3 regions of the Streptomyces sp. NPDC051173 genome follow, and region 1 is predicted to be linked to each of the others. Evidence: riboswitches for the same ligand, from Rfam matches in the RefSeq annotation. Region 1 holds a riboswitch; each other region holds the start of a gene.
What was found. Region 1 has a riboswitch for thiamine pyrophosphate ahead of AB0435_RS04895 (thiamine ABC transporter substrate-binding protein). Riboswitches for the same ligand answer to the same signal wherever they lie in the genome.

Region 1 (7,401 bases):
GGCCGACGGCGGCCGGGCCGCGCCGGTGGACTCCTCGAAGGAGGCACCGGCGCGGGCGGCAGGCCCCACGGGCGGCTGACATCGCGGTCCCTCGACGGACCCGTTCTTGACCTTTTCTTGACCCAAGGCAACTTCCGCGCCGAAAAGCACGTCTGGCTCAGAAGCACGACGGTTTATCAGGCGAACGGAGCAATTGGTGATCATCGGCCTAGTGACGGCTGTCGCGGCCTCGGTCTGTTACGGAACGGGTTCGGTCCTGCAAGCCGTGGGATCGCGGAAATCGGCCCGCCGGGAGGCCGCCACCGCCTCCTCCACGGGCACCACCCAGCGCGGCGGGCCGAGCCTCTCCTCCACCGCGAAGGCCGCCGTGACCTGGGAGTTCATGGTCGGTACGGTCCTGGACTTCATAGGCTTCGGGCTGGGCGCGCTGGCCGCCCGGATGCTGCCGCTGTTCCTGTCCCAGACGGTGATCAGCGCCAACCTCGTCGTCACGGCCCTGCTGAGCATCAAGCTCCTGGGCATCCGGCTGACCAAGCCCGAGTGGGCGTCGATCGGTGTGGTCTGCTCCGCGCTGGTGCTGCTGGCGACCGCCGCGGGCCACGAAGGCGGCGGTGACGCCGCGCGGTCCACCCACTGGTGGCTGCTGGTCATCTCGGTCGTGCTGATGGGCGGCGGCACGGTGGCCGTGCGCCTGATGGGCTCCCGGGCCGCGATCCTGGCCGGCCTGCTCTCCGGCCTCGGCTTCGGCGCGATCGGTGTGGGCGTGCGCATCCTGGACGGCATCGACCCGTTCGACCTGCCCACCCTGCTCGCGGACCCGGCCCTCTACGCCATCCTCATATCCGGCGCCGTCGGCATGTACCTGCACACGGTCGCCCTCCAGATCGGCTCGGTCAACGGCGCCACCGCGGCCTTGGTCGTCGGTGAGACCGTCCTGCCGGGCATCATCGGCGTCCTCCTGCTCGGCGACAGCTCCCGTCCCGGCTTCGCCTGGGTCGCGATCCTCGGCTTCCTGCTGGCGGTGACCGGCGCGGTGGCGGTCGCCTGGTTCGGCGAACCGGAGGGCGCGCCCGCGGCGGAGGAGGAACCGAAGGAACTCCAGCCGACAGCGAGCGGCTGACGCTCCGGCGGACCCCGGCGGACATACGCGAAGAACGGGCCGGCCGCCTGTCCCCCACGGACAGGCGGCCGGCCCGTTCCCGTACGGTCAGGAACCGCTCAGCACCACCACGTCGTCGGCGCGGAACACCACGCCCACCCGGTCACCCGCGTCCGGCGCGTCCCGCAGCCCGCACGCGGCCTCCAGCTCCGGGCCCTCCGCGGGCCGGAGCAGCACCACCACGTGGTCGCCCCGGAACGTCCGCCCGGTGACCGTGCAGGGCAGCCCTTCCGGCTCCGGTGCCAGGCGCACACCAGCGGGCCGTACGAGCAGACGGCACCGCCCGTCCGGGGTCCCTGCGGGCACCGGGACCTTGCCCCACACCGTGTCGGCGCGCTGCCCCGAGACCGTCGCCTCCACCACGTTGTCGAAGCCGAGGAAGCGGGCGACGAACTCCGACGCCGGCCGCTGCCAGACGTCGAGCGGGCTTCCGGCCTGCGCGATCCGGCCGTCCCGCATCACCACGACGCGGTCGGCGAGCGCGAACGCCTCACCCTGGTCGTGGGTGACGGCCAGCACCGTGGTGCCCAGGCGTCCGAAGAGCTCCCGCAGCTCCACCACCAGCCGCTCGCGCAGGCTCCGGTCGAGCTGGCCCAGTGGCTCGTCGAGCATCAGCAGCCGTGGCCGCGGGGCGAGCGCGCGGGCGAGCGCGACGCGCTGCTGCTCGCCGCCCGACAGCGCCGCGACGGACCTCCCCTGGGCGCCCGGCAGCCCCACCATGTCGAGCAGTTCGGCCACCCGGCGCTCCGCCTCGGCGCGGCCGGTCCCGCGCATACGCAGCCCGAAGCCGACGTTGCCGGCCACGTCCCGCTGCGGGAAGAGCTGGTGGTCCTGGAACATAAGGCCCACCTCACGCCGGTGCGTCGGCACGCCTGTCTGGTCGTTCCCGGAGAGGAACACCCGCCCGGCGTCGGCCCGCTGCAAGCCGGCGACCACCCGCAGCAGCGTGGACTTGCCGCTGCCGCTCGGTCCGAGCACGCACACCGTCTCGTGCTCGGCCACCTGGAGGTCGACCGCGTCCAGTGCCGCGCGCTCGCCGAAGCGGACGGTCACGTCGTCCAGTCGCAGCAGGGACATCTAGAACTCTCCCGAACGGTCGGTGCGGACGCGCTCCAGAACCAGCAGCGCCACCGCGCACACCAGCATCAGGATCGTGCTGAGGGCCATCGCCTGGCCGTAGTTGAGCTCGCCGGGCCGGCCGAGCAGGCGGGCCACCGCCACCGGCAGCGTCGGGTTGTCGGGCCGGGCGATGAAGACGGTCGCCCCGAACTCGCCCAGTGACACGGCGAACGCGAAGCCGGCCGCGACCGCCAGAGCGCGGCCCACCAGCGGCAGGTCGACCTCCCGCCAGGCACGCAGCGGTGAGGCACCGAGCACCGCGGCGGCCTCGCGCAGCCGGGCGTCCACCGCGCGCAGCACGGGCAGCATGGTCCGCACGACGAACGGCACGCCCACGAGGGCCTGCGCGAGCGGCACGAGGATCCACGACGTGCGCAGGTCCAGCGGCGGCTCGTCCAAGGTGATCAGGAAGCCGAAGCCGACGGTCACGGCGGAGGTGCCGAGCGGCAGCATCAGCAGCGCGTCGAAGCCGCGGACGAGCTTCCCCGCACGCCGGGTGAGGGCGGCGGCGGCCAGACCGCCCACGACCACCGCGATGCCGGTGGCCGCCAGCGCGTACGACAGCGAATTGCCGATGGCCTCCAGCGGGGCGACGACGAACGTCCCGCCGTTGTCCCCCGCCGAGGCGAGGGCGCGGTAGAAGGCGAGGCCGTAGCCGTCGGGGCCGTCGAAGGAGCGCAGGGTGAGGACGACGAGCGGCAGGAGCACCAGCAGCGCGATCACGGCCAGGACGGAGCCGAGCAGCGCCCACTGCGCGGCACCACGCGGCCGCCGGGCGGTGCGCGCGGCGTCGACGAGCCTCAGGGCGGACTCCCTGCGGCGTACGGTCCGGCCGTGCACCACGAGCAGCACGGCCACCGCGACGAACTGCACGAGGGTGAGCACGGCCGCGGTCGGCAGGTCCAGCAGCTGCGCGGTCTGCTGATAGATCTCCACTTCCAGCGTGGAGTAGCGCGGGCCGCCCAGGATCTGCACGACGCCGAAGGAGGTGAAGGTGAAGAGGAAGACCATCAGCGCCGCGGCGGCCACGGCGGGCGTCAGGGCGGGCAGCGTCACCCGCCGCCAGGCGGTGAACCGGCCGGCTCCCAGCACCCGCGCCGCTTCCTCCTGGCGCGGGTCGAGCTGCGCCCAGAGGCCGCCGACGGTCCGTACGACCACGGCGTAGTTGAAGAAGACGTGGGCGAGGAGGATCGCCCACACCGTGGTGTCCAGGCGCACGCCCCACAGCTCGTCCAGAAGCCCGCCGCGCCCGAGCAGCGCCAGGAACGCCGAGCCGACGACGACGGTCGGCAGGACGAAGGGCACGGTGACCACGGCCCGCAGCAGCTGTTTGCCGGGGAAGTCGAAACGCGCGAAGACATACGCGCCGGGGAGCGCGAGGGCGAGGGTCAGCGCGGTGGAGGCGAGGGCCTGCCAGGTGGTGAACCACAGGACGTGGCCGATGGCGGGGTCGGTGACGACCTCGCCGATGCGGCCGAACTGCCAGTGCCCGCCGTCCTTGAGCCCGCGGGAGACGATCGCGGCGACGGGGTAGGCGAAGAAGACCCCGAAGAAGGCGAGCGGCACGGCCATCAGGCCGAGCCGCACCGCCGTCGGCCGGAAGGACCGCCGGGACCGCCCGGAGGCGGCCAGCGGGCCCTGGGGCGGCTTCTCCGTGACGGCTACTTCAGGACGATCGAGGACCATGCCTTGACCCACTGCTCGCGGTTCTTGGCGATCTTCTCGGGGGCGAGCGTCGCGGGGTCGGTGACCTTCGCGCCGTACTTGGTGAACAGCTCCGGCAGCGCGGCGTCCTGGGCGGCGGGCTTGACGAACATGGTCAGCGGCATGTCCTCCTGGAACTTCTTGCCCAGCAGGAAGTCGATCAGCGCCTTGCCGCCCTCGGTGTTCTTCGCGCCGGACAGCAGTCCGGCGAACTCGATCTGGCGGAAGCACGTGCCGGTCGCGACGCCGGTCGGGGCCTCCTTCGGCTCCGGCTTCACGTCCATCACCTCGGCGGGCGGGCTGGAGGCGTAGGAGACGACCAGCGGCTTGTCGCCCTTGGCCTTGCGGCCCGCGGCGGATCCGGAGAAGCGCTGGTTGTACGCCTGCTCCCAGCCGTCGACCACCTCGACGCCGTTGGCCTTGAGCTTCTTCCAGTAGTCCTGCCAGCCGGCGTCGCCGTACTTCGCGATGCTGCCGAGCTGGAAGGCCAGGCCGGGCGAGGACGTCGCGGAGTTCTCCGTCACCAGGAGGTTCTTGTACTCCGGCTTGACCAGGTCGTCGAAGGACTGCGGCGGGGCCAGCTTGTGGTCGGCGAAATACGCGCGGTCGTAGTTGACGCAGATGTCGCCGGTGTCGATCGGGGTGACGCGGTGCTGCGCGGCGTCGAGCTGGAGGTCCTTGGGGACGCGGTCCAGGCCCTTGGCCTCGTACGGCGTGAAGAGGTCCTTGTCCAGGGCACGCGACAGGAGGGTGTTGTCGACGCCGAAGAAGACGTCGCCCTGGGGGTGCCTGGCGGAGAGGATCGCCTGGTTGACGGCCGCTCCGGCGTCACCGCTCTTGACCGTCTTGACGGTGTAGCCGCTCTGCTTCTCGAAGTCCTTGAGCACGCTGTCCGAGATCTGGAACGAGTCGTGCGAGACCAGGGTGACGGTCTTGCCGTCGGCCTTGTCGGAGCCGCCCGAGCCGCAGGCGGCCAGGGCGGGCAGGCCGAGCGCGACGGCGGCCGCCGCGCCGAGGGCACGCCGGAGGTTGGTGTTCATGGTGCGTCTGACTCCCTACGCCGGTATGACCCGGATCAGGTCCGAGGGTCTGCGGCCCGTGCCGCACTCTCAGCGCTCTCGCGCTCCCCTGTCGGATTGTTCATTTGTGCGTTCGTCTGTGCGCTCGGATGCGCGAAGGCACCGTATCAGTGCCGCACCGGGGCCACGCTCAGCGCTCGGCCGCCGCCAGCTGTCCGCACGCGCCGTCGATCTCCTGGCCACGGGTGTCGCGGACGGTCACCGGCACGCCGTGCGCGGCGATCGCCTGGACGAACGCCCGCTCGTCCTCCGGCCGGGAGGCCGTCCACTTCGAGCCCGGGGTGGGGTTGAGCGGGATGAGGTTGACGTGCACGCGCTTGCCCTTGAGGAGCCGGCCGAGCAGGTCACCGCGCCACGCCTGGTCGTTGATGTCACGGATCAGGGCGTACTCGATGGAGATGCGGCGGCCCGACTTCTCCGCGTACTCCCAGGCGGCGTCGAGGACCTCGCGGACCTTCCAGCGGGTGTTGACCGGCACCAGGGTGTCGCGCAGCTCGTCGTCGGGCGCGTGCAGCGAGACCGCGAGGCGGCACTTGAAGCCCTCGTCGGCGAAGCGGTGCATCGCGGGGACCAGGCCGACGGTGGAGACGGTGATGCCGCGCTGGGAGATGCCGAGGCCGTCGGGCTCAGGGTCGGTGAGCCGGCGGATGGCGCCGACGACCCGCTTGTAGTTGGCGAGCGGCTCGCCCATGCCCATGAAGACGATGTTGGACAGGCGCGCGGGCCCGCCGGGCACCTCGCCGTCGCGCAGCGCGCGCATGCCGTCCACGATCTGGTGCACGATCTCGGCGGCCGACAGATTGCGGTCGAGCCCGGCCTGGCCCGTGGCACAGAACGGGCAGTTCATCCCGCAGCCGGCCTGGGAGCTGATGCACATGGTGACCCGGTCGGGGTAGCGCATCAGCACCGACTCCACCAGCTTGCCGTCGTGCAGCCGCCAGAGGGTCTTGCGGGTGGTGTCGTCGTCGCACGAGATGTGCCGGACGACACTCATCAGCTCGGGCAGCAGCTCGGCCGCGAGCTTCTCGCGGGAGGCGGCGGGGATGTCGGTCCATGCCGCGGGGTCGTGCGCGTACCGGGCGAAGTAGTGCTGCGACAGCTGCTTCGCGCGGAACGGCTTCTCGCCGATCGCGGCAACCGCCTCGCGGCGCTCGGCGGGCGAGAGGTCGGCAAGGTGCCGCGGGGGCTGCTTGGCCCCGCGCGGCGCGACGAAAGTGAGTTCTCCAGGTGCAGGCATGGTCCTACCAGTGTCGCAGACGTGCGGAGAGGGGCCCGCCGTCCTGTGGACAACGAGCCCCTCACCGAGGAAAGCGCAGGCCGGAGCCCTATGCGCTGCCGACGAAGACCACCATCAGCAGCCACACCACCGGGGCGGTGGGCAGCAGGGAGTCCAGCCGGTCCATGATCCCGCCGTGGCCGGGCAGCAGGGCACCCATGTCCTTGATGCCCAGGTCACGCTTGATCATGGACTCACCGAGGTCGCCCAGCGTGGCGCTGACCGCGACGGCGAGGCCGAGCAGCAGGCCCTGCCACCACTTCCCGTCGTCGATCAGGAAGCGCATGCACAGCGCGCCCGCCACCATGGCGAACAGGACGGCCCCCAGCAGGCCCTCACGCGTCTTGCCTGGGCTGATGCGCGGCGCCAGCTTGCGCTTGCCGAACTTCCAGCCCACCGCGTACGCACCGGTGTCGCTGACGACCGTCAGGATCAGGAAGGTGAGCACCCGCCACGCGCCGTCGCCCGCGGCCAGCATCAGGGCCACGAAGGTGGCCAGGAAGGGCACGTAGAACGCCGCGAAGATGCCCGCCGTGACATCCCTGAGATAGCCGTCCGGCGGCTCGGGCATCCGCCACACGAGCACGGCGAGCGCGGTGAAGGCCATGGCCACCCACGCGCCCTCGGCACCGCTCGCGTAGCCGGCGATGACCATGGCGGCACCGCCGAGCGCGAGCGGCACCAGCGGGGCCTTGACGGCCTTCCGCTCGGCGAGGCGGGAGGTCAGCTCCCACAGCCCGACGACGACGGCGACGACGATCACACCGAGGAAGACGGGCTTGTAGATGAACAGGGAGGCGAGAATGACCGCGCCGAGGCCCAGTCCCACCCCTATCGCGGCCCGGAGATCGCGGCCGGCGCTCTTCTTCCCGGCCTTGGGCGCCTGGGGGACTGCAGGCTCCGGGGCAGAATCCTGGGGCCGGATGTCGGGCTCCTGTTCATCACGGAACAGAGGGCCGCGCAGGTGGGCGGCCCCCTCGTCACGGTCGTCCTGGTCTCCGCCTGAGGAGGGCACGATGGGCATGGGCCGAGTCTGCGCCGCGGCGCCCGCCTCATGCACAGGA
Region 2 (7,401 bases), on a different contig from region 1:
TGGGCCTGCGCCGGGGCAGGCCGGACCGTGCCGCCGCGGCGGCCGGCGGGGCCGGGGGAGCGGGCGGCTGCTCCAGCCGCGTCGTGCGGTTGAGCTGCTCGTCCTCCGCGGCCGGCAGCGGCCGGGCCGCGACGGGCCGCGGGATCACGCTCGTACGGTCCTCGGAACCGCTCGCCGCCCTCTGCTCCGGCGTCCGTGCCAGCGGGGGCACGGCGTCCAGCTGCTCGTCGGACAGTGCCTCGCGGGTGGCGCGGACCAGGGCCAGCAGGCCCACCGCGTCGGCCGGGCGCCGCTGCGGGTCGCGCGCGGTGGCCTGGGCCACCAGCTCGTCCAGCCGCGCGGCCAGCCCCGGGACGGCCGCCGACGGCGGCGGCACGTCCTCGTGAAGGTGCTGGTAGAGGATCTGCGCCGGGGTGCTGCCGGTGTGCGGCTTGGCGCCGGTGAGCATCTCGTAGAGGACGACACCGCTGGCGTAGACGTCCACGCGGGTGTCGGCCGTGCCGTGTTCCATCTGCTCGGGGGCCAGATACGACACCGTGCCCAGGACCGAGCCGGTGGACGCCGTGGAGTTGGTGTCCACGGCCCGTACGAGCCCGAAGTCGGCGACCTTCACCCGGCCGTCGTCCCCGATCAGCACGTTCTCCGGCTTCATGTCCCGGTGGACGAGCCCCGCGAGGTGGGCCGCACCGAGCGCCGCGAGCACCGGCTCCGCGATGTCGAGCGCGGCGCGCGGCTGGAGCGCTCCGCGCTCGCGCAGCACGTCACGCAGGGTGCATCCGGCCACGTACTCCATCGCGAGATAGACGTACGTGCCGTCCGTGCCCTGGTCGAAGACGCCCACCACGTTCGGGTGGTCGAGCCGGGCCACGGACTTGGCCTCGCGGATGAAGCGTTCCACGAAGACCTCGTCGGCGGCGAGCCCCGGGTGCATCACCTTCAGGGCGAGCACCCGGTCGAGCCGCGTGTCCAGGGCGCGGTAGACCGTGGCCATGCCACCGACGGCGATCCGGGCCTCGACCCGGTAGCGGCCGTCCAGCACGTGCCCGACAAGTGGGTCTCCTAGCGTCGTATCCACGCTAGGAGTCTATGAGCCGTTCCTGGGTGCCCCCTAGCGGCCTTGTTCCGCGGGTTGTCCACCGCCTTCGGCGGGGCTCCCTGCGGGGAGCGTCCTCAAACGCCGGACGGGCTGGATGTATGGACGTAGTCCGTAGCTTGCGGCCCGCAGATCACGAGCCACGGTCCGGAAAATCAGCCCGTCCGGCGTTTGAGGACAGCGCGCGAAGCGTGCTTCGGGGTCTGGGGCGTAGCCCCCTCACGCGGCGGAGCCGCACATCAGACGCAGCCGGGAAGGGGCGGGTCGGGGAAAGCCCCCGGCAGGGTCTACGCGCCGCCGAACGCGGGCCGCTCCGGGTCGAAGGACGCCATGCCCTCCGCAGGAGAAGACGCCTCCGCGAAGTGCCGCCGCGGAATGCGCCCCGCCCGGTACGCCAACCGCCCCCCCTCGACCGCATGCCGCATCGCCTCCGCCATCAGCGCCGGGTCCTGCGCCCGGGTGACCGCCGAGGCGAGCATCACCGCCGAGCAGCCGAGCTCCATCGCGATCGCCGCGTCCGACGCCGTGCCCGCGCCCGCGTCCAGGATCACCGGCACCCCCGCCCGCTCGGTGATCAGCTGGAAGTTGTGCGGGTTGCGGATGCCCAGGCCGGAGCCGATGGGCGAGCCCAGCGGCATGATCGCGGCGCAGCCGACGTCCTCCAGACGGCGGGCGAGCACCGGGTCGTCGTTGGTGTACGGCAGGACCGTGAAGCCGTCGTCGACCAGGATCTCCGCCGCTTCCAGCAGCTCGACCGGGTCGGGCAGCAGCGTGCGCTCGTCGGCGATCACTTCGAGCTTGACCCAGTCGGTGCCGAGCGCCTCCCGGGCCAGGCGGGCGGTGAGCACGGCCTCCCCGGCGGTGTAGCAGCCCGCAGTGTTCGGCAGGACCCGGATGTCGTGCCGGGCCAGCAGCGACAGCACCGAGCCCCGTACGTTCGTGGCCAGCCGGCGCATCGCGACGGTGGTGAGCTCCGTGCCGGAGGCGAGCAGCGCGCGCTCCAGGACGTCCAGGCTGGGCGCGCCGCCCGTGCCCATGATCAGGCGGGACGTGAAGGCCGTGCCGGCGATGGTGAGCAGATCGTCTGCCATGAGGACTGATCAGCCTCCCTGCACCGCGGTGAGGACCTCGACGCGGTCGCCCTCGCCGAGCGTGGTGCCGGGCCACTGGCCGCGCGGTACGACGGCCTCGTTGAGGGCGGCCGCGACGCCGCTGTGCGCGGTGGTCAGAGTGCCCACCAGGATGTCGAGGGTCAGGCCCCGGGGCACCGAGCGGCTCTCGCCGTTGAGGCTGATGCCGATGTGGGCCTCGGGGCTGTCGGTGGGGTCCATGGGGTTCATACGGGCAGCTCCTGGAGCGTGTGCGAGAAGCGGAGGGGAGAGAACGGGCGGGCCTCGTCCGACAGCCGTCCGGTGGTCAGCGCCTCGGCCATCACGTCGCCGGTCAGCGGCGTGAGGAGCACGCCGTTGCGGTAGTGGCCGGTGGCGACGAGCAGGCCGGGCAGGGCCGTGGGGCCCAGCAGCGGGGCGTTGTCGGGCGAGCCTGGGCGCAGCCCGGCGCGTGTCTCCACCAGGGGCAGCTCGGTGATGCCGGGCACCAGCTCATGGGCGTCGCGCAGCAACTCGTAGACGCCGCCTGCGGTGACGGTGGTGTCCCAGCCGAGCTCCTCGGTGGTCGCGCCGACGACCAGCTCGCCGTTCTCGCGCGGCACCAGATAGACGTGGCCGCCGCGCACGACCGCCCGCACGGTCCGCGACAGGAAGGGCGCGTAGGCGTCGGGCACGCGCAGCCGCAGGACCTGGCCCTTGACCGGGCGCACCGGCGGCAGGACGTGCTCGGGCACGCCCGCGAGGGCACCGCTGCGGCTGCCCGCCGCGAGCACGGTCCGGCCGGCCCGTAGGCGGGTGCCGTCGGCGAGCTCGGCGCCGGTGGCCCGGTCGCCGGAGAGCAGCAGCCGTACGGCCTCCGTGCGGTGGAAGGTGACCCCCGCCCGTCCGCAGGCCGTCAGCAGGGCCCCGGCGAGCCGCCGGGGGTCGGTCTGGTGGTCGCCGTCCACGCGCACGCCGCCGCGCACGCCCGGTGCGAGCATCGGCTCCAGCCGGCGGCACTCGCGCCCCGACAGCCACTGGGCGTCCAGCCCGCACCGCTGCTGCAGGGCGTGCAGCTCCCGCAGGTGGGCCCGGTCGTCGGCGTCGAGGGCGACGGCGAGGGTCCCGCAGGCGCGGTAGCCGGTGTCCTGGCCGCTCGCCTCCTCCAGCTCCGCCGTGAAGTCCGGGTAGCGCCGCGCGGACGCCAGGTTGAGCGCGAGCAGCTCCTGCTCGCCGTAGTGCAGCTCGGTCACCGCGGCCAGCATCCCGGCCGCCACCCCGGCCGCGCCGCCGCCCGGCGCGGGATCCGCGACGGCGGTGCGCAGGCCACGCTGCGCGGCACGCCACGCCGTGACCAGACCGATGACACCGCCGCCGACCACGAGGACGTCGTACGTCCCCGGTGACGCTGTTGAAGACGCGTGCATGGGCGTCCAGCCCCTCCCTTCGCCGGCATGACCCGGATCAGGTTCGTACGGTCGGAGGCCGGCCAGCCTCCCTCTCAGCCCGGTCCGTCCGGGCTCCCGCGAGTGCTTGTACAGCGGCCACCCTAGTACGCGCCGCGAACCGTCCGGAAGGCCGGACGGAGGCGGCCGAGGGGGGCGTGCGCGGCGCCGGGGCGCGCCAAACACCATGACGTTGTGTCAGAGGTCTCGCTACGCGGTGCTCCGGTCAGGACCGGCCGCCGCCCTAGAGTTGATCGGGTGAGCGAGCACCGGAACGAACCGCAGACCACCAGTGACCGGCGCGCCGTCATCGTCGGCGCCGGAATGGCCGGGGTGCAGACCGCCGTCGCCCTGCGCGAGCAGGGCTGGACCGGCACGATCACCCTGTTGGGCGCCGAGCCCCACCGGCCCTACGACAGGCCGCCGCTCTCCAAGGCCGTGCTGCTGGGCAAGGCGGAGGGGTCCGCCTTCGAGGTGGACTTCGCCTCCCTCGGCATAGACCTCGAACTCGGCCGGGAGGTCACCCGGCTGCGGGCCGACGAGCACCTGCTGGACACCTCCGAGGGGCCCGTCCCGTACGACGTGCTGGTCATCGCCACCGGCGCGCAGCCCGTCGAACTGCCCGGCAGCGCGGGCATGCCGGGCGTGCACCTGCTGCGCACCCTGGACGACGCGGAGCGGCTGCGCCCGGTGCTCGCCGGGCAGCGCGACGTGGTGGCGGTCGGCGCCGGGTGGATCGGCGCGGAGTTCGCCACCGCCGCGCGCGAGGCGGGCTGCCGGGTGACCGTCGTCGAGGCAGCGGACCGGCCGCTGGCCGGAGCCCTGCCCGCCGAGGTCGCCGCCCACATGGCCGCCTGGTACGCCGACAGCGGCGCCCGCCTGCTCACCGGCGCGCGCGTGGCCGCCGTGGAGCCCGGCGCCGTGGTGCTGGCCGACGGCACCCGGCTGCCCGCGGACGCCGTGCTCGTCGGCATCGGCGCCCGCCCGGCGACGGAGTGGCTGGAGGGCTCGGGCGTCGAGCTGGCCGCCGACCGCTCGGTGCTCACCGACGACCGGCTGCGCACCTCCGTGCCCGGTGTCTACGCGGTCGGCGACTGCGCGTCCTTCCCGTCCGCCCGCTACGGCGAGCGGCTCCTGGTCCACCACTGGGACAACGCCCTCCAGGGCCCGCGCACGGTCGCCGGGAACATCGTGCACGGCACGGCCGAGGGGCCGGTCTACGACCCGGTGCCGTATTTCTGGTCCGAGCAGTTCGGGAGGTTCGTGCAGTACGCGGGCCACCACGTCGAGGGCGACGAGCTCATCTGGCGCGGCGACCCGACGGGCGCCGCCTGGACGGTGTGCTGGGTGCGCGGCGAGGTCCTCGTCGCCCTCCTGGCCGTCGGCCGCCCGCGCGACCTGGCCCAGGGCCGCAAGCTCATCGAGCGCGGCGCGGTCATCGACCGGGAACGGGCGGCGGACGCCTCGGTCCAGCTGAAGGCGGCGGAGGTGTGAGGACCCCTGACGGCGCGGGCCCCGGCGGGCCCGCCCGCGGGGGTCCGCACGACGCGCCGCCGACAAGGTCGGGTCAACCTGGCTACCGACTGTCAGTCCCAGATGGCAGGCTTGTCCCGTGACCGAGATTGACGCAAAGATCGATGCTCTCGTCCCCGCCTGGCTCAACCTCCCCGACATCGCGGAAATGCTCGATGTCGAGGTGACGCGTGTCCGGCAGCTGGTCAAGGAGGGCCAGCTGATCGCGGTGCGCCGTGGCGAGAACCGAGTGCTCCAGGTGCCCGCCGAGTTCATCGGCGGCGACGGCAAGGTGATCAAGGGCCTCGCCGGCACCTTGACGCTGCTGAAGGACGACGGCTTCAGCGACGAGGAAATGCTGGAGTGGCTCTTCACTCCGGACCCGACCCTGCCCGGCACCCCGGCGCAGGCCCTGCGCGAGAATCGTGGCACGGAGGTGAAGCGCCGCGCCCAGGCGCTCGCCGTCTGACCCGTCCGCAGGCGCTGTAGACGCCGAGAGAGAACCGTCCGGTGTGCGGGCGGGGGCCCCGTGCCCCCGCCCGCACACCGCCGACCCGGGGGGACCCACCCGATGTCCGTCACCGCGCGCGAGCGGCTCGCCGACGCCCGGCTGTATCTGTGCACCGACGCCCGCAGGCGCCAGGGCGACCTGCCGGAATTCCTGGACGCGGTCCTCGCCGCCGGGGTGGACGTCGTGCAGCTGCGCGACAAGGGCATGGAGGCGGGGGAGGAGCTGGAGCACCTCGCCGTCTTCGCCGACGCGGCCCGCCGCCACGGCAAGCTCCTCGCGGTCAACGACCGCGCGGACGTCGCCCATGCCATCGGCTCCCAGGTGCTGCACCTGGGCCAGGGCGACCTCCCCGTGCCCGCCGCCCGCGCGATCCTCGGCGACGAGGTGCTGATCGGGCGCTCGACCCACGCCGAGGCGGAGGTGGACGCCGCCGTCGCCGAGCCGGGTGTGGACTACTTCTGCACCGGCCCCTGCTGGCCCACCCCGACCAAGCCGGGCCGGCACGCCCCGGGCCTGTCCCTGGTGCGCTACGCCGCCGCGCTGAAGCCCGCGCGGCCCTGGTTCGCCATCGGCGGCATCGACGCGGCCAATCTGGACGAGGCGCTGGAGGCGGGCGCCCGCCGGGTCGTCGTCGTCCGCGCGATCACCGAGGCCGACGACCCCGCCGAGGCCGCGGCCCGGCTCGCGAAGCGCGTCCGCGCGTACGGAGCGTGACCCCCGGCGGTGTGACGCCGCCGGCACGCCCCGTCACGGAACGGTCAGAGAATGGCCGGTCAAATGTCAACGGGACATGAAGAGACTGTCCAGAAAGTGGACGAGAGACCGGCTAATCGGTCATATCGCAAATGAGGGTTGGGGCTGCGCGGAACCGCTGGTTAACTTGCCGGTATGGCCCTTGGTACAGCCTCCACCAGGACAGACCACGCCCGCACGGTGCGTGAGCTGCTCGCCTCCGGTGAGCAGTCCTATTCGTTCGAGTTCGCGGCCCCGAAGTCCGAGAAGGGCGAGCGGACCCTGTGGAACGCCATCCGGCGGATCGAGGCCGTCGGACCCACCTTCGTCTCCGTGACCTACGGCGCGGGAGGCTCCTCCCGTGAGGGCACCGTGCGGGCGACCGAGCGGATCGCCACGGACACCACGCTGACGCCCGTCGCGCACCTGACCGCCGTCAACCACTCGCTGGCCGAACTGCGCAACGTCATCGGCCAGTACGCCGACGCCGGGATCCGCAACATGCTGGCCGTGCGCGGCGATCCGCCCGGCGACCCCATGGGCGAGTGGGTGCGCCACCCCGAGGGCGTCGGCTACGCCGCCGACCTCGTCCGGCTCATCAAGGAGTCCGGCGACTTCTGCGTCGGCGTCGCCGCGTTCCCCGAGATGCACCCGCGCTCCACCGACTGGGAAACCGACATCGGTCACTTCGTGGACAAATGCCGGGCGGGCGCGGACTTCGCGATCACCCAGATGTTCTTCTGTCCGGAGGACTATCTGCGGCTGCGCGACCGGGTCGCGGCGGCGGGCTGCGAGACCCCGATCATCCCCGAGATCATGCCGGTCACCAACATCCGGCAGATCGAGCGGTTCGCCCAGCTCAGCAACGCCGCCTTCCCGCCCGAGCTGGCCGAGCGGATCCTCGCGGTGAAGGACGATCCGGCCGCTGTACGCTCGATCGGGATCGAGTACGCCACCGAGCTGTGCTCACGGCTGATGGCCGAGGGGATCCCGGGTCTGCACTTCATTACCCTGAACCAC
Region 3 (7,401 bases), on a different contig from region 1:
TGAAAGCGCCCCCGATGGTTTCGGCCTCGCGGACAGCGAGATCGTGGAGTCCTCCGGCGCGGGCGCCGGTGCGGTCGTCGCCGTGCTGGCCCCGGTGCTCGCCGGGATAGCCGCGCTGATCTTCCTCCTCGTCGGCTACGTCCTGCGGACGGTCGGCTCCAACCCCTCCGTCGGCGAGCCGATGATCACCATCGGCTGGTGGTTCGCCGGGCTCACCGCCGCCGGTGCGTTCGTCGCCATGATCGGCATGGTGGTGACCGCCCTGCGCAACGGCGTCGGCGAGGGGACGGACGCCCGGGGCGCCGGGCTGAGCGACGAGGCCGACCGGGCCGGTGAGGCATGGCGGCAGGCGCTGCTCCACCGCGGCATACTGCCCTTCCTCCGCGAAGCCCTGGCCAACGCCCCGGTCAACACGCCGCCTTCGTACGTCCCGAGGCAGCACGAGGGCCACAGCCGGACCCCCACCCTGGGGTACTCGCGCCCGGGCTTCACCAGCCCCGACAGCGAGGCCTCCCCGCACGTCCGCCCGCGCTACACCAGCCCCGACTTCACCAGCCCGGACTACGGCGGCCCGGACAACCGTCCGGGGTGACCGCCGGACCGCCGCACGGCACACGCGAGAGGCCCCGGCACCGGCCGGGGCCTCTCGGACCGTGCGGCTGAACGCCTCAGCGCTCCGCGGGAAGCAGCGCGTCGGCTAAATCCATGAGCATCTTGACGTTGTTCACCGGGATGCGGCCGGCTTCGACGCGGTAGACCCAGTCCTCGGACCGGTTCAGCAGCTCCGCGAGCTGCCACTGGTGCAGCCCCCGCCGCTCCCGGTAAAACTTCACGCGCTCGCCGAACGCCCGGTGATCGGTCATGCCGCGCATCGTCGCCCTCCCGTTACTACGCCAGGTCGAGTCTCACACGCTGCGCGACGCCAGGGGAGAGAACGGAGTAGCCACAGGGCCAGGAAGTTGACTCAGTAGGCTCGCCACATGACGGAGACCGAGCAGGAACAGCGCATGGCCCGCCCTCGCATGGCAGCAGGGGCATTGTTCTTCAACGACCAAGGGCACGTGCTGCTGGTCCGTCCCTCGTACAAGCCCAAGTGGGAGATCCCCGGCGGCTACATCGAGACGGGCGAGTCTCCGCTTGCGGCGTGCAGGCGCGAGGTCCTGGAGGAGCTGGGCATCACGCCGCCCATCGGCTCCCTGCTCGTGGTGGACTGGGCGCCCAGCGAGAACGAGGGCGACAAGATCCTCTACATCTTCGACGGCGGGCAACTCCAGCAGGACGAGCACGACGCGATCAGGCTTGACCTGGCCGAGCTACTGGGTGCCGAGTACCACCCTGTGGACGCCCTCGACGAGCTCTTGATCCCGAGGCTGGCACGTCGCGTGAAGCAGGCGATCAAGGCCCGCGGACAGGCCCAAACTCAGTACCTCGAACACGGCGTTCCCGCGTAGCGGACAGCGGGACGGCAGCACAGCCGACAACGCAAGCGCACCCGAGGTCAGCGCACGCCCACTTGGGCGTGATCAGCACAAGCCAGGAAGATCGCATCTACGGAGGGGGCCCAACGACGGAGCCCCCTCCGCCAGGTTGTCGAACCTACTCCGCCAACGGCAGGTAGACCCGGTTCCCCGCCGCCGCGAACTCCTTGGACTTCTCCAGCATCCCCGCCTCGATCTCCTTGTCACTGGCCGGACCTGCCAGGTCAGGAGCGAACTGCTCTGTGATGCTTCTGCTAATTTTCATGGAGCAGAACTTGGGCCCGCACATCGAGCAGAAGTGCGCCGTCTTCGCGGGCTCCGCCGGCAGCGTCTCGTCGTGGAAGGCGCGTGCCGTGTCCGGGTCGAGCGCCAGGTTGAACTGGTCCTCCCAGCGGAACTCGAAGCGGGCGTCGGACAGCGCGTCGTCCCACTCCTGCGCGCCCGGGTGCCCCTTGGCGAGGTCCGCCGCGTGGGCCGCGATCTTGTACGTGATCACACCGGTCTTGACGTCATCGCGGTCCGGCAGGCCCAGGTGCTCCTTGGGCGTGACGTAGCAGAGCATCGCCGTACCCCACCAGGCGATCATCGCCGCGCCGATGCCCGAGGTGATGTGGTCGTACGCGGGCGCGACGTCGGTCGTCAGCGGGCCGAGCGTGTAGAACGGCGCCTCCTCGCAGATCTCCTGCTGGAGGTCGATGTTCTCCTTGATCTTGTGCATCGGGACATGGCCCGGGCCCTCGATCATCGTCTGCACGTTGTGCCGCTTGGCGATCGTGTTGAGCTCGCCCAGCGTCCTCAGCTCGGCGAACTGCGCCTCGTCGTTGGCGTCCGCGATGGAACCGGGGCGCAGGCCGTCGCCGAGGGAGTACGTCACGTCGTACGAGGCGAGGATCTCGCAGAGCTCCTCGAAGTTCTCGTAGAGGAACGACTCCTTGTGGTGCGCCAGGCACCAGGCGGCCATGATCGAGCCGCCGCGCGAGACGATGCCGGTCTTGCGGCGCGCCGTCAGCGGGACGTAGCGCAGCAGCACGCCCGCGTGGACGGTCATGTAGTCCACGCCCTGCTCGGCCTGCTCGATGACCGTGTCCTTGTAGATCTCCCAGGTGAGCTCCTCGGCCTTGCCGTCGACCTTCTCCAGGGCCTGGTAGAGCGGCACGGTGCCGATCGGCACGGGGGAGTTGCGCAGCACCCACTCGCGGGTGGTGTGGATGTTGCGGCCGGTCGAGAGGTCCATGACCGTGTCGGCGCCCCAGCGGGTCGCCCAGGTCATCTTCTCGACCTCCTCCTCGATCGAGGAGGTGACGGCGGAATTGCCGATGTTGGCGTTCACCTTGACCAGGAACTTCTTGCCGATGATCATCGGCTCGATCTCCGGGTGGTTCACATTGGCGGGGAGCACGGCCCGGCCGGCCGCGATCTCCTCGCGGACGGTCTCCGGGGAGACGTTCTCCCGGAGGGCCACGTACTCCATCTCCTCGGTGATCTCACCCCGCCGGGCGTACGCGAGCTGGGTCACCGCGGCGCCGGACCGGCCCCGGCGGGGCTGGCGCGGGCGGCCGGGGAAGACCGCGTCGAGGTTCTTCAGCCCCCCGCGCGGAGAGGTGTGCTTGAGGCCGTCGTCCTCGGGGCGCATCGGGCGCCCCGCGTACTCCTCGGTGTCGCCGCGGCCGATGATCCAGCTCTCCCGCAGCGGCAGGAGGCCACGGCGGACGTCCGTCTCGACGGCCGGGTCGGTGTACGGGCCGGAGGTGTCGTACAGCCGTACGTCCTGCCCGTTGGTGAGATGCACCCGCCGCACCGGAACCCTGAGGTCCGGCCGCGAGCCGGTCACGTAGTCCTTGTGCCAGCCGATGGGACCGGTTTCGGACGTGCGTGCATCCTGCGAGGTCATGAGACCAGAACTCCCTACGCCGGCATTACCCGGTAACAGGTTCGGCGGTCGACGCAGCGATTCCCGTACGTGCCAGCCGTACGGAGGTCAGCGCCCTCTCAGCCCGGTGCTCCGAGCTCCCGCGATTGCAAAGGTGCCACCACGCTAGCGCTTCCCCCGTCCGGAGGACCAGAGGGGGTTGCGATGATGCGGGGCGTGACCCCCACGGAACCGCAAGCCCCCGCCGACGTCCCCCGCCCGAGATCCCACGGGCATGCCCATGGGCACTCCCACGGCCACTCGCACAGCCACGGACCGCCCACGCCCGTCTCCGCGCACCTGCGCAAGGTGATCGCGGCCGTGCTCATCCCCTTCGCCGTCGCGGTGCTCGCGGGGCTGATCGTGATGTGGCCGGGCGGCGCGCCTCCCCACAAGCACTCCGGCCTCGGCCTCGACCAGCAGACGCGGTCGGGGCGGGTGGTGAAGATCGAGGAGATCGACTGCGCCAAGGCGGGTGCCACGCCGCAGCAGCAGTCCCCGCAGCCGGGCGGCGGCCCGCCGGCGGCGCAGGGGCCGTGCGAGAAGTCGGAGATCGAGGTCACCTCGGGCCCGGACAAGGGCCGCACCTTCACCGAGCTCGTGCAGCCGAGCGCCTCGCGCCACTACACGGTGGGCCAGGAGGTCCTCCTGGCGTACGCGCCGAAGGCACCCGAGAACCTCCAGTACGCGGTCACCGACGTGGACCGGACGCTGCCCATGGCGCTGCTCGCCGGACTGTTCGCGCTGGCCGTCGTGGTGGTCGGCCGGCTGCGCGGGGTCTTCGCGCTGGTCGCGCTGGTGGTCAGCTTCGGCGTGCTGACGATGTTCATCCTCCCGGCGATCCTGCACGGTTCCGACCCGCTGCTGGTGGCCGTGGTCGGCGGCAGCGCGATCATGCTGATCGCGCTGTACATGTGTCACGGCCTCAACGCGCGGACGTCCGTGGCGGTCGTCGGCACGCTCACGTCCCTGATGCTCATCGGGCTGCTCGGCGCGCTGTTCACGCAGTGGGCGCACCTGACGGGCGACACCGACGACCAGACCGGCCTGGTGCACGGCCTCTATCCGGAGATCGAGATCCGCGGCCTGCTGCTCGCCGGGATCATCATCGGCTCCCTGGGTGTGCTCGACGACGTCACGGTGACGCAGACGTCGGCGGTGTGGGAGCTGAAGGAGGCTGATCCGAGCGCGAGTTGGCGCAAGCTCTACGGCTCGGGGATGCGCATCGGACGGGACCACATCGCGTCGGTGGTCAATACGCTGGTGATGGCGTACGCGGGCGCGTCCCTGCCGCTGATGCTGCTGTTCTCGATCGCGGACAGCGGGATCGGGCGGGTCGCGACGAGCGAGATCGTCGCGGAGGAGATCGTGCGCACGCTGGTCGGCAGCATCGGGTTGGTGGCCTCGGTGCCGGTGACGACCGCGCTGGCGGCGCTCGTTGTCAGTGCCGACCGGCACAATACGAAGACGCGGGCGAGGAGCGGCCCGAGGGCGCGGGGGGCGTCCCGGGGCGGGAAGCGCCGCCGGGCGAAGTGATCGCGGGAGGGGGAGCCGGTGATCGGGGAGCAGGGCAGGGTGACGGGGACGGTCGGCCCGGGGCTGGTCGGCGAGGTGATCGTGCGGGTCAGGGGCGGTGCCGAGGCGTTCCTGGCGTACGCGGTGGAGGCGGGCGAGCGCCTGGAGCGGGGCACGGTGGTGGTGATCGTGGAGTATCAGCCGCCGCGCACGGTCTATGTGGCGGCCGCCTACGGCTGATTCGCCCGGTGTGAGCGGGGGTTCGCGGGGCACCAGGCGTCAAGAAAGCGCCAAGACGCCCGGGCCTCTTCACCACTGGCCTGCGCAGGAGCACACTTTCGATCACAGGGCTCCGCACCCAGGAGCCGTCAAAGGGGGGATGAGCGATGCTCATCGGCATCGTGGCGGGGGTCGTCGTCATCGGCGTCGCCGTCGTGATCGGGCTGTTCAAGTTGATGTGGCGGGTGGCCGAGCCCAATGAGGCGCTGGTCATCTCCGGTTCCAAGCACCGCACCGAGGGCCTCGAGGAAGGCATGGGCTTCCGGATCGTCACCGGGCGCGGCACGCTCGTGCTGCCCGGGGTGCAGGTGGTGCGGAAGCTGTCGCTGGATCTCAACGAGGCCGAGCTGAACGTGGATTGCGTCACCCAGCAGGGCATCCCGCTCAAGGTGCACGGCGTGGTGATATTCAAGGTGGGCGACGACTTCGTGTCGATCGCGAACGCGGCCCGCCGCTTCCTGGACCAGCAGAAGCACATGGGCGACCGGGTGCACAACGTCTTCGCGGGTCACCTGCGCTCGATCGTCGGCGGGTTGACGGTCGAGAACATGATCCGCGACCGCGAGCGGCTGACCGGTGAGACCCGGGCCGCCTCGGGCTCCGAGATGGAGAAGCTGGGCCTGATCATCGACTCCCTGCAGATCCACGAGATCCAGGACCCCACGGGCTACATCAAGAACCTCTCCGCGCCGCACGCGGCGGCGGTCCACCGGGACGCCCGGATCGCCCAGGCCGAGGCGGACCGGCTGGCCACGGAGGCGGAGCAGCAGGCCGCGGCCCGGATGTCGGAGGCGACCCGGGACAGCGAGATCCTCCGGGCCGGCTATCAGGCCGAGCGGGACAGCGCGGCGGCCAAGGCCCGGCAGGCGGGTCCGCTGGCGGAGGCCGCGGCGCAGCAGGAGGTCGTGGTCCAGGAGACGCGGGTCGCCGAGCTCGCGGCGCAGCGCAAGGAGCAGCAGCTCCAGGCGGACGTCCGCAAGCCGGCGGACGCGGCGGCGTACGAGAAGCGGACGCTGGCCGAGGCGGAGCGTGACGCCCGGATCTCCGCGGCGCAGGCGAAGGCCCGGGAGACGGAGCTGGCGGCGGCCGCCGAGGCGACGCGGGTGAAGACGGCGGCGGGCGCGGAGGCGGAGGCCACCGAGGCGCGCGGTACCGCGGCCGCCGCGGCGACGAGGGCGACCGGTGAGGCCGAGGCCGCGGCCGCGCAGGCCAAGGGTCTGGCGGCGGCCGAGGCGGCGAGGGCGCAGGGTCTGGCCGAGGCGGAGGCGATCAAGGCCAGGGCGGCTGCCCTCGCGGAGAACCAGGAGGCGGTGGTCGCCCAGCAACTGGCCGAGAACTGGCCGGAGATCGTGCGGGCCGGGGCGGCGGCCTTCGGAAACGTCGATCATATGGTGCTGTTGAACGGGGCGGACGGCATGTCCGACCTCTTCGCGAAGGCCCTGACGATGGGCGGCACGGGCCTGGGCCTGGCGCGGCAGCTGCTCGCGAGCATGGGCACGGCACAGGGCCCGGGGGCGGACGGCCTCGGCGGCCCGGCGGCGAACGGCGCCGGTGGCAACGGCAACGGCACTACGGGGAGCCCGGCGGGCCCGGGGTCCGCGGCCGCGCCGCAGGGCGCGGCGCCCCGCCCGGAGCGGGTGCCGGTCCAGAAGGACGAGGGAGGCATTCCGGGCCGCTAACCAGCGTTCTGTCCCTCGGGGTTGCCGGCGAGGATGTTGTCGAGAGCGGCCGCGAGGTCGTACTCGAAGTCCGCGACCGAGCGCTCCTCGCCGAGGGGTGCGATGCGGTCGGTCCGGTCGAGGAACGCCACGAGAGGCGCCGCCCCGGCCCGGAACAGGGCCCCTTCGCAGCCCACTTGCAGCCGGATGAAGACGTCCGAGAGGTGCTCGGTGGAGGCGGGGGCGATGTGCACATCGCCCTCGCCGGACGGCTGGCTGAGTCCGTCGAGCAGCAGCTCCCGGGCGAACGCCCAGGTCACCGGGGCGTCCCCGGGCAGGTGAAAGGTGAATTTCACCGCATAAGGGTCACTGCTGTCGTAGACCAGCCCGACCGGAATCCGGAAGGACAGCTCCTCGGAGACGAGGAACGTCATGATTACTTCTGCCTGAACCGTTTCACGCATCGCCCAATGCCCCGATTCGTCGTTTTGGCCGGGATTGGCTCCTTATGGCCATAGACTCCGTCATCCGACGGCATCCATGGATCACAGGGAGTGATATT

Region 2: linked by a shared signal. The riboswitch ahead of thiO (glycine oxidase ThiO) and the one ahead of AB0435_RS04895 (thiamine ABC transporter substrate-binding protein) in region 1 are both predicted to bind thiamine pyrophosphate.
Region 3: linked by a shared signal. The riboswitch ahead of thiC (phosphomethylpyrimidine synthase ThiC) and the one ahead of AB0435_RS04895 (thiamine ABC transporter substrate-binding protein) in region 1 are both predicted to bind thiamine pyrophosphate.

The regions. Positions count from the first base shown of each region.
Region 1 is NZ_JBFBBD010000005.1:33,791-41,191, forward strand. Features, by position in the region: gene AB0435_RS04880 (hypothetical protein) at 197-1,120, shown strand; gene AB0435_RS04885 (ABC transporter ATP-binding protein) at 1,208-2,236, opposite strand; gene AB0435_RS04890 (iron ABC transporter permease) at 2,237-3,850, opposite strand; gene AB0435_RS04895 (thiamine ABC transporter substrate-binding protein) at 3,940-5,022, opposite strand; TPP riboswitch at 5,018-5,122, opposite strand; gene rlmN (23S rRNA (adenine(2503)-C(2))-methyltransferase RlmN) at 5,192-6,298, opposite strand; gene AB0435_RS04905 (phosphatidate cytidylyltransferase) at 6,387-7,401, opposite strand, start outside.
Region 2 is NZ_JBFBBD010000022.1:73,578-80,978, reverse strand. Features, by position in the region: gene pknB (Stk1 family PASTA domain-containing Ser/Thr kinase) at 1-1,075, opposite strand, end outside; gene AB0435_RS15015 (thiazole synthase) at 1,381-2,184, opposite strand; gene thiS (sulfur carrier protein ThiS) at 2,194-2,433, opposite strand; gene thiO (glycine oxidase ThiO) at 2,430-3,608, opposite strand; TPP riboswitch at 3,606-3,718, opposite strand; gene AB0435_RS15000 (FAD-dependent oxidoreductase) at 3,951-5,120, shown strand; gene AB0435_RS14995 (Rv2175c family DNA-binding protein) at 5,239-5,607, shown strand; gene thiE (thiamine phosphate synthase) at 5,710-6,363, shown strand; gene metF (methylenetetrahydrofolate reductase [NAD(P)H]) at 6,538-7,401, shown strand, end outside.
Region 3 is NZ_JBFBBD010000001.1:74,122-81,522, forward strand. Features, by position in the region: gene AB0435_RS00330 (hypothetical protein) at 1-592, shown strand, start outside; gene AB0435_RS00335 (helix-turn-helix transcriptional regulator) at 669-872, opposite strand; gene AB0435_RS00340 (NUDIX hydrolase) at 981-1,451, shown strand; gene thiC (phosphomethylpyrimidine synthase ThiC) at 1,597-3,369, opposite strand; TPP riboswitch at 3,363-3,502, opposite strand; gene AB0435_RS00350 (YibE/F family protein) at 3,565-4,923, shown strand; gene AB0435_RS00355 (hypothetical protein) at 4,942-5,142, shown strand; gene AB0435_RS00360 (SPFH domain-containing protein) at 5,289-6,860, shown strand; gene AB0435_RS00365 (SsgA family sporulation/cell division regulator) at 6,857-7,303, opposite strand.